Regions from separate parts of the Parageobacillus galactosidasius genome, predicted to be linked through region 1. Evidence: riboswitches for the same ligand, from Rfam matches in the RefSeq annotation. Region 1 holds a riboswitch; each other region holds the start of a gene.
The links. Region 1 has a riboswitch for S-adenosylmethionine ahead of B9L23_RS04735 (methionine biosynthesis PLP-dependent protein). Riboswitches for the same ligand answer to the same signal wherever they lie in the genome.
Positions count from the first base shown of each region.

Region 2: another riboswitch for S-adenosylmethionine. It lies ahead of B9L23_RS02445 (phosphoadenylyl-sulfate reductase); the one in region 1 lies ahead of B9L23_RS04735 (methionine biosynthesis PLP-dependent protein).
Region 3: another riboswitch for S-adenosylmethionine. It lies ahead of B9L23_RS04165 (bifunctional homocysteine S-methyltransferase/methylenetetrahydrofolate reductase); the one in region 1 lies ahead of B9L23_RS04735 (methionine biosynthesis PLP-dependent protein).
Region 4: another riboswitch for S-adenosylmethionine. It lies ahead of B9L23_RS17190 (methionine ABC transporter ATP-binding protein); the one in region 1 lies ahead of B9L23_RS04735 (methionine biosynthesis PLP-dependent protein).

Region 1 covers NZ_NDYL01000001.1:883,325-886,435, forward strand. The annotation lists gene B9L23_RS04725 (YjcG family protein) at 1-358, opposite strand, end outside; gene B9L23_RS04730 (alpha/beta hydrolase) at 423-1,151, opposite strand; SAM riboswitch class I at 1,383-1,496, shown strand; gene B9L23_RS04735 (methionine biosynthesis PLP-dependent protein) at 1,573-2,676, shown strand; gene metC (cystathionine beta-lyase) at 2,681-3,111, shown strand, end outside.
Region 2 covers NZ_NDYL01000001.1:463,531-466,641, reverse strand. The annotation lists gene B9L23_RS02450 (PAS domain-containing sensor histidine kinase) at 1-1,367, shown strand, start outside; SAM riboswitch class I at 1,520-1,630, shown strand; gene B9L23_RS02445 (phosphoadenylyl-sulfate reductase) at 1,757-2,464, shown strand; gene sat (sulfate adenylyltransferase) at 2,608-3,111, shown strand, end outside.
Region 3 covers NZ_NDYL01000001.1:781,958-785,068, reverse strand. The annotation lists gene B9L23_RS04175 (ABC transporter permease) at 1-90, opposite strand, end outside; gene B9L23_RS04170 (ABC transporter ATP-binding protein) at 87-1,145, opposite strand; gene B9L23_RS20280 (hypothetical protein) at 1,206-1,358, shown strand; SAM riboswitch class I at 1,427-1,529, shown strand; gene B9L23_RS04165 (bifunctional homocysteine S-methyltransferase/methylenetetrahydrofolate reductase) at 1,606-3,111, shown strand, end outside.
Region 4 covers NZ_NDYL01000002.1:1,485,056-1,488,166, forward strand. The annotation lists gene B9L23_RS17185 (methionine ABC transporter permease) at 1-636, opposite strand, end outside; gene B9L23_RS17190 (methionine ABC transporter ATP-binding protein) at 626-1,654, opposite strand; SAM riboswitch class I at 1,750-1,858, opposite strand; gene B9L23_RS17195 (O-acetylhomoserine aminocarboxypropyltransferase/cysteine synthase family protein) at 1,989-3,111, opposite strand, start outside.

The sequences.
Region 1 (3,111 bases):
GGCCGATGGTAATATGAGGGACAAATACGTATTCTGACTTATCAGCAAGGATTCCGCTGTGAAGCCGTTCATGGAGACGCTCGAGCGTTTCGTTCGGCTCCACTTTTAAATAAATAACATTGCTTGTTGGATAAAATGAGCTAAACTTTGTCACTTTTAACGGAATGACGTCTGTTTCAGCGGCGATTTTGCGCAGTTCCTTTACAATTTCTTTAATTTGCTGGTCGTCAGCTTCAAAAGGCTCTTTTAAGGTTAAATGCGGCGGAATGAGGGCGTAATGGCTGTCGTAACGCTTTCTATAGGAATTGGCAAAATCTTGTATTCGCTTCGAAGGAAATAAAGCAATACCATATTTCATAAAAACCCCTCCTTATGATAAGTAGTACTTAATTATAACAAAATTCCGAAGAGCATAGTAGTGTTTACAAAGAAAGGATATGCGCGATTGCACGCGGAACGTCAGGCTGCCAATATGTCCATGCATGACCGCCATCAAATTCGTTGTATTCATACAAAAATCCTTTTTGAATAAACGCTTCACGCGCCTTTCGATTTGGAGTGATAAAATCGCGCACATTTCCGTCCGTCGTTTTCACTGCTGTTTCGTTTGTGCCCACCGAATGGTAAATTTGCAATAATGATGGTTCTGTAAATTGTAAAATTTGTTCGATGATTCCTTCATCGATATATGGCGACTGCATCGCAATTTTTCCAAATGTATGCGGATACAATAATCCTGCCATTAGTGATACAGTGCCGCCAAGGGAATCGCCGATGAGCGCGCGTCCTTTTCCGATTTGGTACGTAGGAAACGTTTGATCTAAAAACGGAACGAGCTCATGTGCTAAAAAACGCAAATAACGGCTGTTTTTCTTTCCGTTTGGATGATATTTCTCATAGCGGTCCTTAACATCGCGATATGGAATTCCGATGACAATGGTGCGGTCAATCTCGCCGTTTTCCATCAGTTGTTCAATAACGCTTTTTATTTTCCCGTACATAAAATAATCTTTCCCATCCTGAGCGATAAGAAGAGAATACTTATGAAGCGGGGAAAACGAACTTGGCAAATAGGCAAGCAGCGTTATTTCCTCATCCAGCTCATCGCTATAAATAGTGTAATCATGCATTGTCCCTTTTTGTAATGCCATGATGGATCCTCCAACAAAAACAGATTCACCTGTTATTGTACCATATTTTTGTAAAAACATGTTAACAAACACAGCAGATTATGATGAATATTTACATAAAAAAGCGCCGGGAGTTTTTCCAACGTATAAAAACAACGTGTCAATTTGAAAAATTTAAAAAATTTCTTGCAAACTTACGATAAATGAGGTACATTTTTTAGTAATCAGAAAAAATGAATAGTGAAGGATGCATTCTTATCAAGAGAAGTGGAGGGAACTGGCCCTATGAAGCTTCAGCAACCAGCCAAACGTTTGGCCAGGTGCTAAATCCAGCGAATTGAATTTTTTCAATTCGGCAGATAAGAAGAAGCACTGATCGACGTATGGAAAAGTCTTCTTCTTAGAAGACTTTTTTTATTTTATAGAAGAGGGAGAGATACAGATGGAGAAAATGGAAACGTTATTGGCGCAAATCGGAAACCGCAGTGACACGGTCACAGGAACGGTCAATCCGCCCGTCTATTTTTCGACCGCGTACCGTCATGAAGGAATCGGGAAGTCCACCGGATTTGACTACATTCGTACCGGCAATCCGACGCGGAAAATCGTCGAGGAAGCGATCGCAAAGCTAGAAGGAGGAGACCAAGGCTACGCGTTCAGCTCGGGCATGGCGGCCATTCAGACGGTTCTTGCGTTATTTGAAAGCGGGGATGAATTTCTCGTTTCCTCCGATTTATATGGAGGTACATATCGTTTATTTGAACGCGGCTGGCGAAAATACGGCTTGTCTTTTCATTATGTAGATTTTCGCGACATACGATTAGTAGAGAACTACATCACTGAAAAAACAAAAGCGATTTTTTTAGAAACACCGACGAACCCGTTAATGCAGGAAACGGACATTGCTGAAGTGGCAAAATTTGCGAAAAAACATGGACTGCTTCTCATTGTCGACAACACGTTTTACACACCAGTTTTTCAGCGTCCGATCGAGCAAGGAGCCGATATCGTCATCCATAGTGCAACAAAATATTTAGGAGGCCATAACGATGTGTTGGCAGGTCTCGTCGTTGCGAAGGGGGAGGAACTTTGCAAGCGGCTTGCGGAATATCAGAACGCAATTGGCGCTGTGCTTTCACCGTTTGATTCATGGCTGCTTATTCGCGGCATGAAGACGCTGGCGCTTCGGATGCGACAGCACGAAGAAAACGCGAAGCGAATCAGTGAATTTTTAGCGGCGCATGAAGATATTACTGATGTATTATACCCGGGAAGAGGCGGCATGTTATCGTTTCGTTTGCGCGAAGAAAAATGGGTCAACCGCTTTTTGCAAAGTTTACGATTAATTACATTCGCCGAAAGTTTAGGTGGAGTTGAAAGTTTTATTACGTATCCAGCAACGCAAACCCATGCCGATATTCCAGAAGAAATCCGCATCGCCAACGGTGTCTGTAACCGGCTGCTTCGTTTCTCTGTCGGCATCGAGCATGTCGAAGATTTAATTTCTGACTTATCGCAAGCGTTAAAAAGTATGAAAGAGGTGTAGGGAGATGGAACAACACATATCTTTTCAAACGAAACTGCTCCATAATAAATGGAAAATGGATCCTCAAACGGGAGCGGTCAGTGTGCCGATTCAGCACGCTTCCACGTTCCATCAATTTGATTTTGATACATTCGGCAAATATGATTATAGCCGCTCAGGCAATCCGACGCGCGAAGCGTTGGAAGAGACGATTGCGGCGTTAGAAGGCGGGGTGCGCGGTTTCGCCTTCTCATCCGGAATGGCGGCGATTTCCACCGCTTTTCTCCTCTTGTCCAAAGGCGATCATGTGCTTGTGACGGAAGACGTTTACGGCGGTACGTACCGAATGATTACCGAGGTATTGAGCCGCTTTGGTATTGAATATACGTTCGTTGATATGACCGATTTGCATGAAGTAGCTTCCCATATTCGCCCGAATACAAAAGTCATTTACGT
Region 2 (3,111 bases), 420 kb from region 1:
TAAGAAAAATGCTTGGATACAAACCAAGCGAATATATTGGCAAACATTTTACTCAGTTTATCGCCCCAGACCAAATTGAAAAAGCAAAAAAAAAATTTGAACGAACATTAAAAGGAGAAAGTTGTGAATATGATTTACAAGTAAAGCATAAAAATGAAAAAATTATTGACATGCATTTTAAAACCATTCCAATAATTCATGGAAATCGCTTGAAAGGAATTTATGTGATTGGCCAAAATATGACGGAACTCAATCGCTACCGAAAAGAGCTGGAAAACTTATATCATAAACATACACTCATATTAAATTCTATTGCTGAAGGAGTTTGTGGGATTGATAAATATGGAAATATCGTTTTCTGGAATCCAGCTGCAGAACGAATGACGGGATATAAAGCGGAAGAAGCCATTGGAAAAGCATCGCATGATATCATTCACCATACGAAAAAAGATGGAACTCCTTACTCTATTGATGAATGCCCAATTGATCTCGCCATTCAAGATGGGAAAACATATCATATTAGTGAAGATATTTTTTGGAAAAAAGATGGTACCCATTTCCCCGTTTCCTATACGGTAACGCCTGTTTTGGAAAATGGAGCCGTCGTTGATGCGGTATTGACATTCACCGATATTACCGAACTGAAAAAAACAGAAGAATTCATTCGAACATCGGAAAAGCTCTCAGTTGCCGGCCAGCTAGCGGCTGGGATCGCCCATGAAATTCGCAATCCGCTTACAGCCATAAAAGGATTTATACAACTATTGCAATTCGAACTTGACGAGAAAAAACCTTACCTTCACATTATTGAATCAGAAATTCAGCGCATTGAACTTATTTTAGGCGAACTATTAGTGTTGGCAAAACCACAAGCAACCAAATTTACAAAAAGTGATATTGGCGTTTTGCTTCAACATGTCACCACTTTATTAGAAACACAAGGTATTTTGCATAACATCCAAATTATTACAAAAATTGATCCATCTCTTCCTCTCATTGAATGTGACGAAAACGGATTAAAGCAAGTATTTATTAATTTCTTAAAAAATGCAATGGAAGCGATGAAAAGCGGTGGACATATTTTTATTGAGGCACAAAAAAAGGATGAATATTCCGTTCTTATCCGCTTTATCGACGAAGGCTGCGGAATTCCAAAAGAACAGCTAGAAAAAATAGGAAAACCGTTCTTTACAACAAAAGAAAAAGGTACTGGCCTCGGAATAATGATCAGTAAAAAAATTATCGAAGACCACGGTGGAACGATGTCGATTATGAGTGAAGAGAATAAAGGAACAACCGTCGAAGTAACATTGCCGATCCGCGTTTCTGCATCCTCTGTTTTGCATAATTCCCTATTATCCGGTTGACATGCATGGAAAAGGTCGGACAACAAACCGCCCTTTTCTTTCCTGATTTCTTTATTCCTCTACTGTGTTATATCAGCAAAAAATTAATTCCTATCGAAAAACTAGGATTGACTTTTGTGTGAATTATGTTAAAATTTTAATCAATTACATCAAACTTATCGAGAGTGAGGGAGGGAACTGGCCCGATGAACTCCGGCAACCTGCTTCATGAAAAAGTAAGGTGCTAATTCCAGCAAAATGGGTGCCATTTTGGAAGATAAGGTGAAATATGCGGCCTCTTCGCTCTTTCCAAAATGGAAGAGCGTTTTTTATAAGCGTTCGTTCTCTTTCTATTCCTATATAACCGACTAATCCACTTTATTTTCTTTGATTTTTAAGGAGGGAGAAAGATGCTCACTTATCAAACATGGGAAACCGAAGAAAAACCTTCATTCCCTCACGATAATGAAACAAAAGGGGCGCTTGATGTCCTCACTTGGGCATTCCGCCAATATAAGGACGATATTGTGTACGCCTGTAGCTTCGGCGTTGAAGGAATCGTGTTAATCGATTTGATTTCGCAAGTAAAGCCAGATGCGGAAATCGTATTTCTCGATACCGGGCTCCATTTTCGCGAAACGTACAAAACAATCGAAAAAGTAAAAGAAAAATATCCTTCTCTCCGCATCGTCATGAAAAAACCAAGTTTATCGCTAGAAGAACAAGCGCAACAGTTGGGAGATGAATTATGGAAACACAACCCAAATAAATGTTGTGAACTGCGAAAAGTCATTCCGCTTCGCGAAGCATTAACAGGAATAACCGCTTGGATTTCTGGACTGCGCCGCGAACAATCGCCAACACGAAGCCATGTAGAATATATAAATAAAGATGACAAATTTAAATCCATAAAAATATGCCCTCTTATTCATTGGACATGGAAAGATGTATGGAATTATGTATACAAACGTCGTCTTCCGTACAATGTCCTTCACGATCGCGGCTATCCAAGCATTGGCTGTGAACCTTGTACGTCCCCCGCACTCGATCCAAATGATTTACGTTCCGGCAGATGGGTCGGCCACGGAAAAACAGAATGCGGCCTTCACATCTCATAAGGTTTGGCTTGTCACCTTTGGCATTATTAGCTTGAAAAAACAATAGCCGAAGAAAAACGATCATTATACAAAAACAGCGGTGACGTTTCGCAATAAATCATAGTTTTCCTATATGAAATATTGATTCTAGGAGGTTATGAACAATGAGTTTAAGCATTCCACACGGAGGCACATTAATCGATCGATGGAATCCTAGCTATCCATTGGATACACTGACAAAAGAAATTGAGCTGACAAATGCCGAGTTAAGTGATTTAGAATTGATCGGAACAGGCGCTTACAGCCCGCTTACCGGATTTTTAACAAAAGAGGATTATGACTCTGTCGTTGAAACGATGCGCTTAACCAACGGTACAGTATGGAGCATTCCAATTACCCTTGCTGTAACCGAAGAAAAGGCAAAAGAGCTTTCTGCCGGCGAAACGGCCAAACTCGTTTACAACGGAGAAGTCTATGGAGTCATTGATATTCAAGAAATCTATCAACCTGATAAAACAAAAGAAGCACTTCTCGTTTACAAAACAGAGGAACTCAAACATCCAGGCGTACGGAAACTATTTGAAAAGCCAAATGTATATGTAGGCGGCCCGATTACATTAGTAAAACGCACTGATAAAGGGCGTTTCGCTCCATTCTACTTCGATCCG
Region 3 (3,111 bases), 100 kb from region 1:
CACCAAAAAGACAATCGGGGCCACGACAAACAGCACAAGCCAAATGCCATAAGGGATTAAATACCAGTTCCGCCACGCCCGTTCCGTCATGCGTCCTCATCCTCCTTTTCGAGTCGCATGACGTGAATCGCTTCCGGTTCAAAACGAAGGCCGACCGTTTCCCCGACTTCGGCCTTTTTCGTCGAATGGACAAGCCATTCGTTGCCGTTTTCGTCATAGCCGCAAATTTCATAATGGACACCGCGGAATAAGAGCGAATCGACGCGGATGACGATCTGCCCGTCTTCCGGCGCCGCGAGCTCCAAATCTTCCGGGCGGATGACGACATCGACCGGTTCGTTTGGCGCGAAGCCGCGGTCAACACACGCAAACTGTTTGCCGGCAAATTCGACGAGGAAATCGTCGATCATGCGCCCTGACAAAATGTTCGATTCGCCAATGAAATCGGCGACGAATCGATTGACAGGCTCGTCGTAAATGTCTTTCGGCGTCCCAAACTGCTGAATTTTTCCTTTATTCAGAACAAAAATGTAATCGGACATCGCCAATGCTTCTTCTTGATCATGCGTGACAAAAATGAACGTAATCCCTAAGCGGCGCTGCAATTCACGAAGTTCATACTGCATTTCCGTGCGCAGTTTCAAATCCAAGGCTGACAGCGGTTCATCCAAGAGCAGCACCTCAGGTTCATTGACAATCGCCCGGGCAATGGCGACGCGCTGACGCTGGCCGCCGGACATTTCTTGAATGCGGCGGCGCTTATAGCCGTCTAAGTTGACAAACCGAAGCGCTTCCCTCACTTTCTCGCGAATGTCGGTTTCTTTCATCTTTTTCACGCGCAAACCAAACGCAACGTTTTCAAACACATCGAGATGAGGGAACAATGCATAGTCTTGAAAAACAGTGTTGACTTGCCGTTTGTTCGGCGGGACGTTTTGAATCGGCTTTCCGTGGAAATAAATCGTTCCTTCCGTCGGCTCGATAAACCCGGCAATCAGCCGCAAAATCGTTGTCTTCCCACAACCCGACGGTCCAAGCAGCGTATAAAACTTCCCGCGCTCCATCGCAAAACTGACATCATCCAGTACGGCTGCGCCGTCGTATTCCTTCGTCACTCGCTCGAAGCGGATGATTTCTCCGTTCACTTTCAGCCCCCCATCTTCTTGATGTTCACTATTCCTAATTAGAACATAGGAGAGTAGAAAGTGCAACGGAAAAATATGCTTTCCGCCATGTCGGCGACTAAAAAACAAAAAGCGGCTGACTATTCCGCAGAACAGCTTCCAATTTTGCCCGCAATGCGGAAAGCCGCTGTCTCATTGATCGTTTTTTCAAATTTCCTTGCTTCACCGTATTGAATAATTTCAAAAAATACATTAAATTATATAGTAATAGTCAAGACGAAATAAACAACCGCATACGGACATTCTTATCAAGAGAGGGGGAGGGACTGGCCCGATGAACTCTCAGCAACCTGGCGGAAGTCAAGGTGCTAAATCCAGACAGGCGAAACGCCTGGAAGATAAGAAGAGACGATACATAAAAAGTCTTCTTCTTATAGAAGGCTTTTTTCTTTTACTATCTTCATAGAACGGGGGAATGATCGTGGGGCTTTTGCAAGACTTAAAAGAACGCATCCTTATCGCCGATGGAGCGATGGGAACGCTATTATACTCGCACGGCGTCGACCGATGTTTTGAAGAACTAAATTTATCAAAACCGGAAGACATCATTCACATTCATGAAGCATATATCGCCGCGGGCGCAGAAGTAATCCAAACGAATACATATGGCGCCAACTATGTCAAACTTGCCCGCTACGGATTGGAAGATGAAGTGCCATCCATTAACCGCGCGGCAGTAAGGCTCGCCAAAAAGGCGGCGGGAAATAAAGCCTATGTGCTTGGAACGATCGGCGGATTACGGAGCATCAACAAAAGCGCCGTTTCCATCGACGAAGTAAAGCGGACGTTTCGCGAGCAATTATTTGTGCTTTTAAACGAAGACGTCGATGGCTTATTGCTCGAGACATATTACGATTTGGAAGAATTGCAGACGGTGCTTGCAATCGCGCGCAAAGAAACGGATAAGCCGATTATCGCGCACGTCTCCCTCCACGAAGTTGGCGTCTTGCAAGACGGCACTCCCCTTTCTGAAGCGTTGGCGCGCTTGGAGCAGTTGGGAGCTGATGTCATCGGTCTAAATTGCCGTCTCGGTCCATATCATATGATTCGTTCGCTCGAGGAAGTGCCGCTGCCGAAAAAAGCGTTTCTTTCCGCGTATCCGAACGCAAGCTTGCCGGATTATCGCGACGGACGGCTTATCTATGAAACAAACACCGATTATTTTAAAGAAACGGCTCTTGCCTTCCGTGAACAAGGCGTGCGCCTGATTGGCGGGTGCTGCGGCACGACGCCGAAACATATCGAAGCGATAGCAAACGCCTTAACCGATCGGACACCGATTACAGAAAAAGTCGTTAAACAACGTCATGTTCCGATTTCTATCCAAACAAACGAACCAAATGCCGCCCCGCCGTTGCAGGATATCGTACGTAAGCGGCGCTCGGTGATCGTCGAGCTTGATCCGCCGAAAAAATTAGGGATCGCGAAATTTTTAGAAGGCGCCAAAGCGCTGAAAGAAGCGAACATTGATGCGTTGACATTGGCCGATAACTCGCTGGCAACTCCACGAATCAGCAACATGGCGCTCGGCTCCATCGTCAAAGAGCAGCTCGGCATCCGCCCGCTTATTCATATTACATGCCGCGACCGCAATTTAATCGGCTTGCAGTCGCACTTGATGGGCCTGCATACGCTCGGCATCACCGATGTGCTCGCCATCACCGGAGACCCATCGAAAATCGGCGATTTTCCTGGAGCGACATCCGTCTATGATTTATCGTCCTTTGATTTAATCCGGCTGATTCGCCAATTTAACGAAGGGCTTTCGTATTCCGGAAAATCGCTCGGGCAAAAAACAAACTTCTCGATTGCCGCGGCCTTTAACCCGAACGTCCGTCATTTAGATAAGGCTGTAGAGCGTCTGGAGAAAAAAATTCAATGCGGCGCCCATTATTTTATCACCCAGCCGCTTTATTCCGAGCGGCAA
Region 4 (3,111 bases), on a different contig from region 1:
ACCGATAAACTGAATGACAAAGACAATCACCAAAACTAGAACGGTGGCGACAAACGTCACATCATTATGGCTGCGCTGAAATCCTTCAAGATACGCTAAGTTGCCAAGGCCGCCGGCGCCAACGACCCCTGCCATCGCTGTATATCCAACTAAAGCAATTGCAGTGACGGTAATTCCAGATACAAGAGCAGGCAATGACTCTGGAAGAAGCACTTTCCAAATAATCGTGGCCGTTGTCGCTCCCATCGCTTTGGCCGCTTCGATGACACCTTTATCAATTTCGCGAAGCGCAATTTCCACCATTCTCGCGTAAAATGGCGCCGCTCCAATAATGAGTGCTGGCAATGCCGCATTTGCGCCAAGAATCGTTCCGACAACGAATTTCGTAAACGGGATTAACAAAATAATTAATATGATAAATGGGATGGAACGAAAAATGTTAACGATAGCGGCGATGATCATATTCGCCAGGCGGTTTTCCCATAAGTTTCCCTTTGACGTTAAAAATAAAAGCAGTCCAAGAATCGTTCCTAATATAAATGTTGCAACGACAGAAATTCCTGTCATATAAAGCGTTTCAACGGTCGCTGCCCAAATCATATCCCACTCTACATTTGGTAAGAGGTTAGCGAGCATCCGTAATCACCTCCACCGCCACTTGCTGCTTTCGAATATAATCGATCGCACGGGCAACTTCCTCTTTCTCTCCATCCATATGAACAAACAGCACACCGTAAGCGCCTTGGTGGGTTTGCGAAATTTTTCCTTGAAGAATATTCGCATCAACTTGAAATTGGCGAACAACGTTAGCAATCAGCGGCTGTTCCGTAACCTCTCCAACAAACGTCAATTGAAAAACCGTTCCTTTTGGATATTTATCGAGTAAATGCGCAATCGTTTCTTTCGTTTCCTCCGGTTCGATGACCTGCTGTACAAACCGTTTCGTAATCTCCTGCTTTGGCTGCCGGAACACTTGCAGCACTTCTCCTTGTTCAACAATTTTTCCGTTTTCCATCACTGCAACGCGGTTGCAAATTTTACGAATCACGTGCATTTCATGGGTAATTAATACAATTGTCAATCCTAAACGCTTATTAATATCCACCAAAAGTTCCAAAATGGAATCGGTTGTCTGCGGGTCTAGCGCGGATGTCGCCTCATCGCACAATAACACTTTTGGATTGTTCGCCAAAGCGCGCGCGATGCCGACGCGCTGCTTTTGCCCGCCGCTAAGCTGTGACGGATAGGCGTTTTCTCTTCCTTGCAAACCTACAAGCTGAATCAACTCGTCTACTCGTTTTTTCCGCTGTTCTTTCGGTACACCGGCAATTTCTAATGGAAACGCAATGTTTTCGCGAACCGTTCTTGACCATAATAAATTAAAATGCTGAAAAATCATTCCGATTTCCTGACGGGCCTTTCGCAATTCCTTTCCTTTAATATTAGCAATATCCCGTCCAGCGACAATGACTTTCCCTTTGGTCGGTTTTTCCAATCCGTTAAGGAGACGGATTAACGAACTTTTTCCCGCCCCGCTATATCCGATGATTCCGAAAATTTCGCCTTCTTTAATTTGCAAAGAGACATTATCCACTGCTGTTACAGATCCATTGGCCGCTTCATATATTTTTGTCACGTTTTCTAATGTAATCATGCACATTTCCACCTTCCCTCATGTAAAAGACAACTCGCCGCAAAAAGAAAGCCTTTCTGCTCAAGAGAACAGAAAGGCAATGATTACCGTTCTGTCTCTTATCTCTCAAAGCAGACGCTTTGTGTGAATTGGCACCATTTCAGCGAGTACGCTGACGGTTGCCGGGCTTCATTGGGCACATCCCTCCACCTCTCTTGATAAGAGCACAAAAAACACTTTATTCAATTAAAATCTCTCAATAATTACGAATGTGATTTTATCACTATATGTCGAATAGTGTCAATGGAAATGTTATAGTCATTATGGAAAATGGCATGATTATCATTTCTTGTGATTATGAGACGGAAACATCAGATGTAATTCCGGTAGCAGCCGCAATTGCCTGTTCTAAATCTTCGATTAAGTCATCGATATTTTCGATGCCGACAGATAGACGAACTAAATCTTCTGTCACTCCAGATGATTTTAGTTCTTCTTCGTTTAGCTGTTGATGTGTGGTGCTTGCAGGATGGATAATTAAACTTTTCGCATCGCCAACGTTGGCAACATGCGACCATAATTTTACACTGTTGATCAATTTCGCTCCTGCCTCTCTGCCGCCTTTTACGCCAAATACAACGATGGAACCCGCTCCTTTTGGCAAATATTTTTTCGCTAGTTCTTTTGCTGGATGACTGTCGTGTTCTGGATAAAGCACCCACTCTATTGCTGGATGACGATCTAAATACTCGACGATTTTTCTTGTATTCGCAATATGTTCTTTCATACGTACATGCAATGTTTCAAGACCAAGCTGAATTTGAAAGGCATTAAATGGGCTAATCGCTGGACCTAAATCGCGAAGCAGCTGCACGCGAGCTTTGACAATGTATGCAGCAGGTCCAAACGCCTCAGCATACACAAGGTTGTGATAGCTTGGATCAGGAGTAATAAATCCTGGAAACTTTGGCGAATTCCAGTCAAAATTACCACCATCAACAATGATGCCGCCTAAGGTCGTCCCATTCCCAACAAGCCATTTTGTGGCGGAATGGATCACGATATTCGCCCCATGTTCAATTGGTCTGCACAAATAAGGAGTGGCGAATGTGTTGTCGATAATGAGCGGAATTCCCGCTTCACGAGCGATTTGCGCCACCGCCTCAATATCTAATATGTGCAAACTAGGGTTGCCAATCGTTTCGGCGAAAATTGCTTTCGTTTTTGGTGTAATCGCTGCTCGGAAATTTTCCGGATTAGACGGATCGACAAAGTGGGTTTTAATTCCGTATTTCGGCAATGTATTGACGAACAAATTATATGTACCGCCATATAACGTAGATGCCGATACAATTTCATCCCCAGCTCCGGCGATATTCAAAATGGCCAGTGTAATGGCGGCCATTCCGCTAGCGAGAGCAAGACTGCCCACTCCACCTTCCAGCTGTGCCACCCTTTCTTCCAATACGGTAACCGTC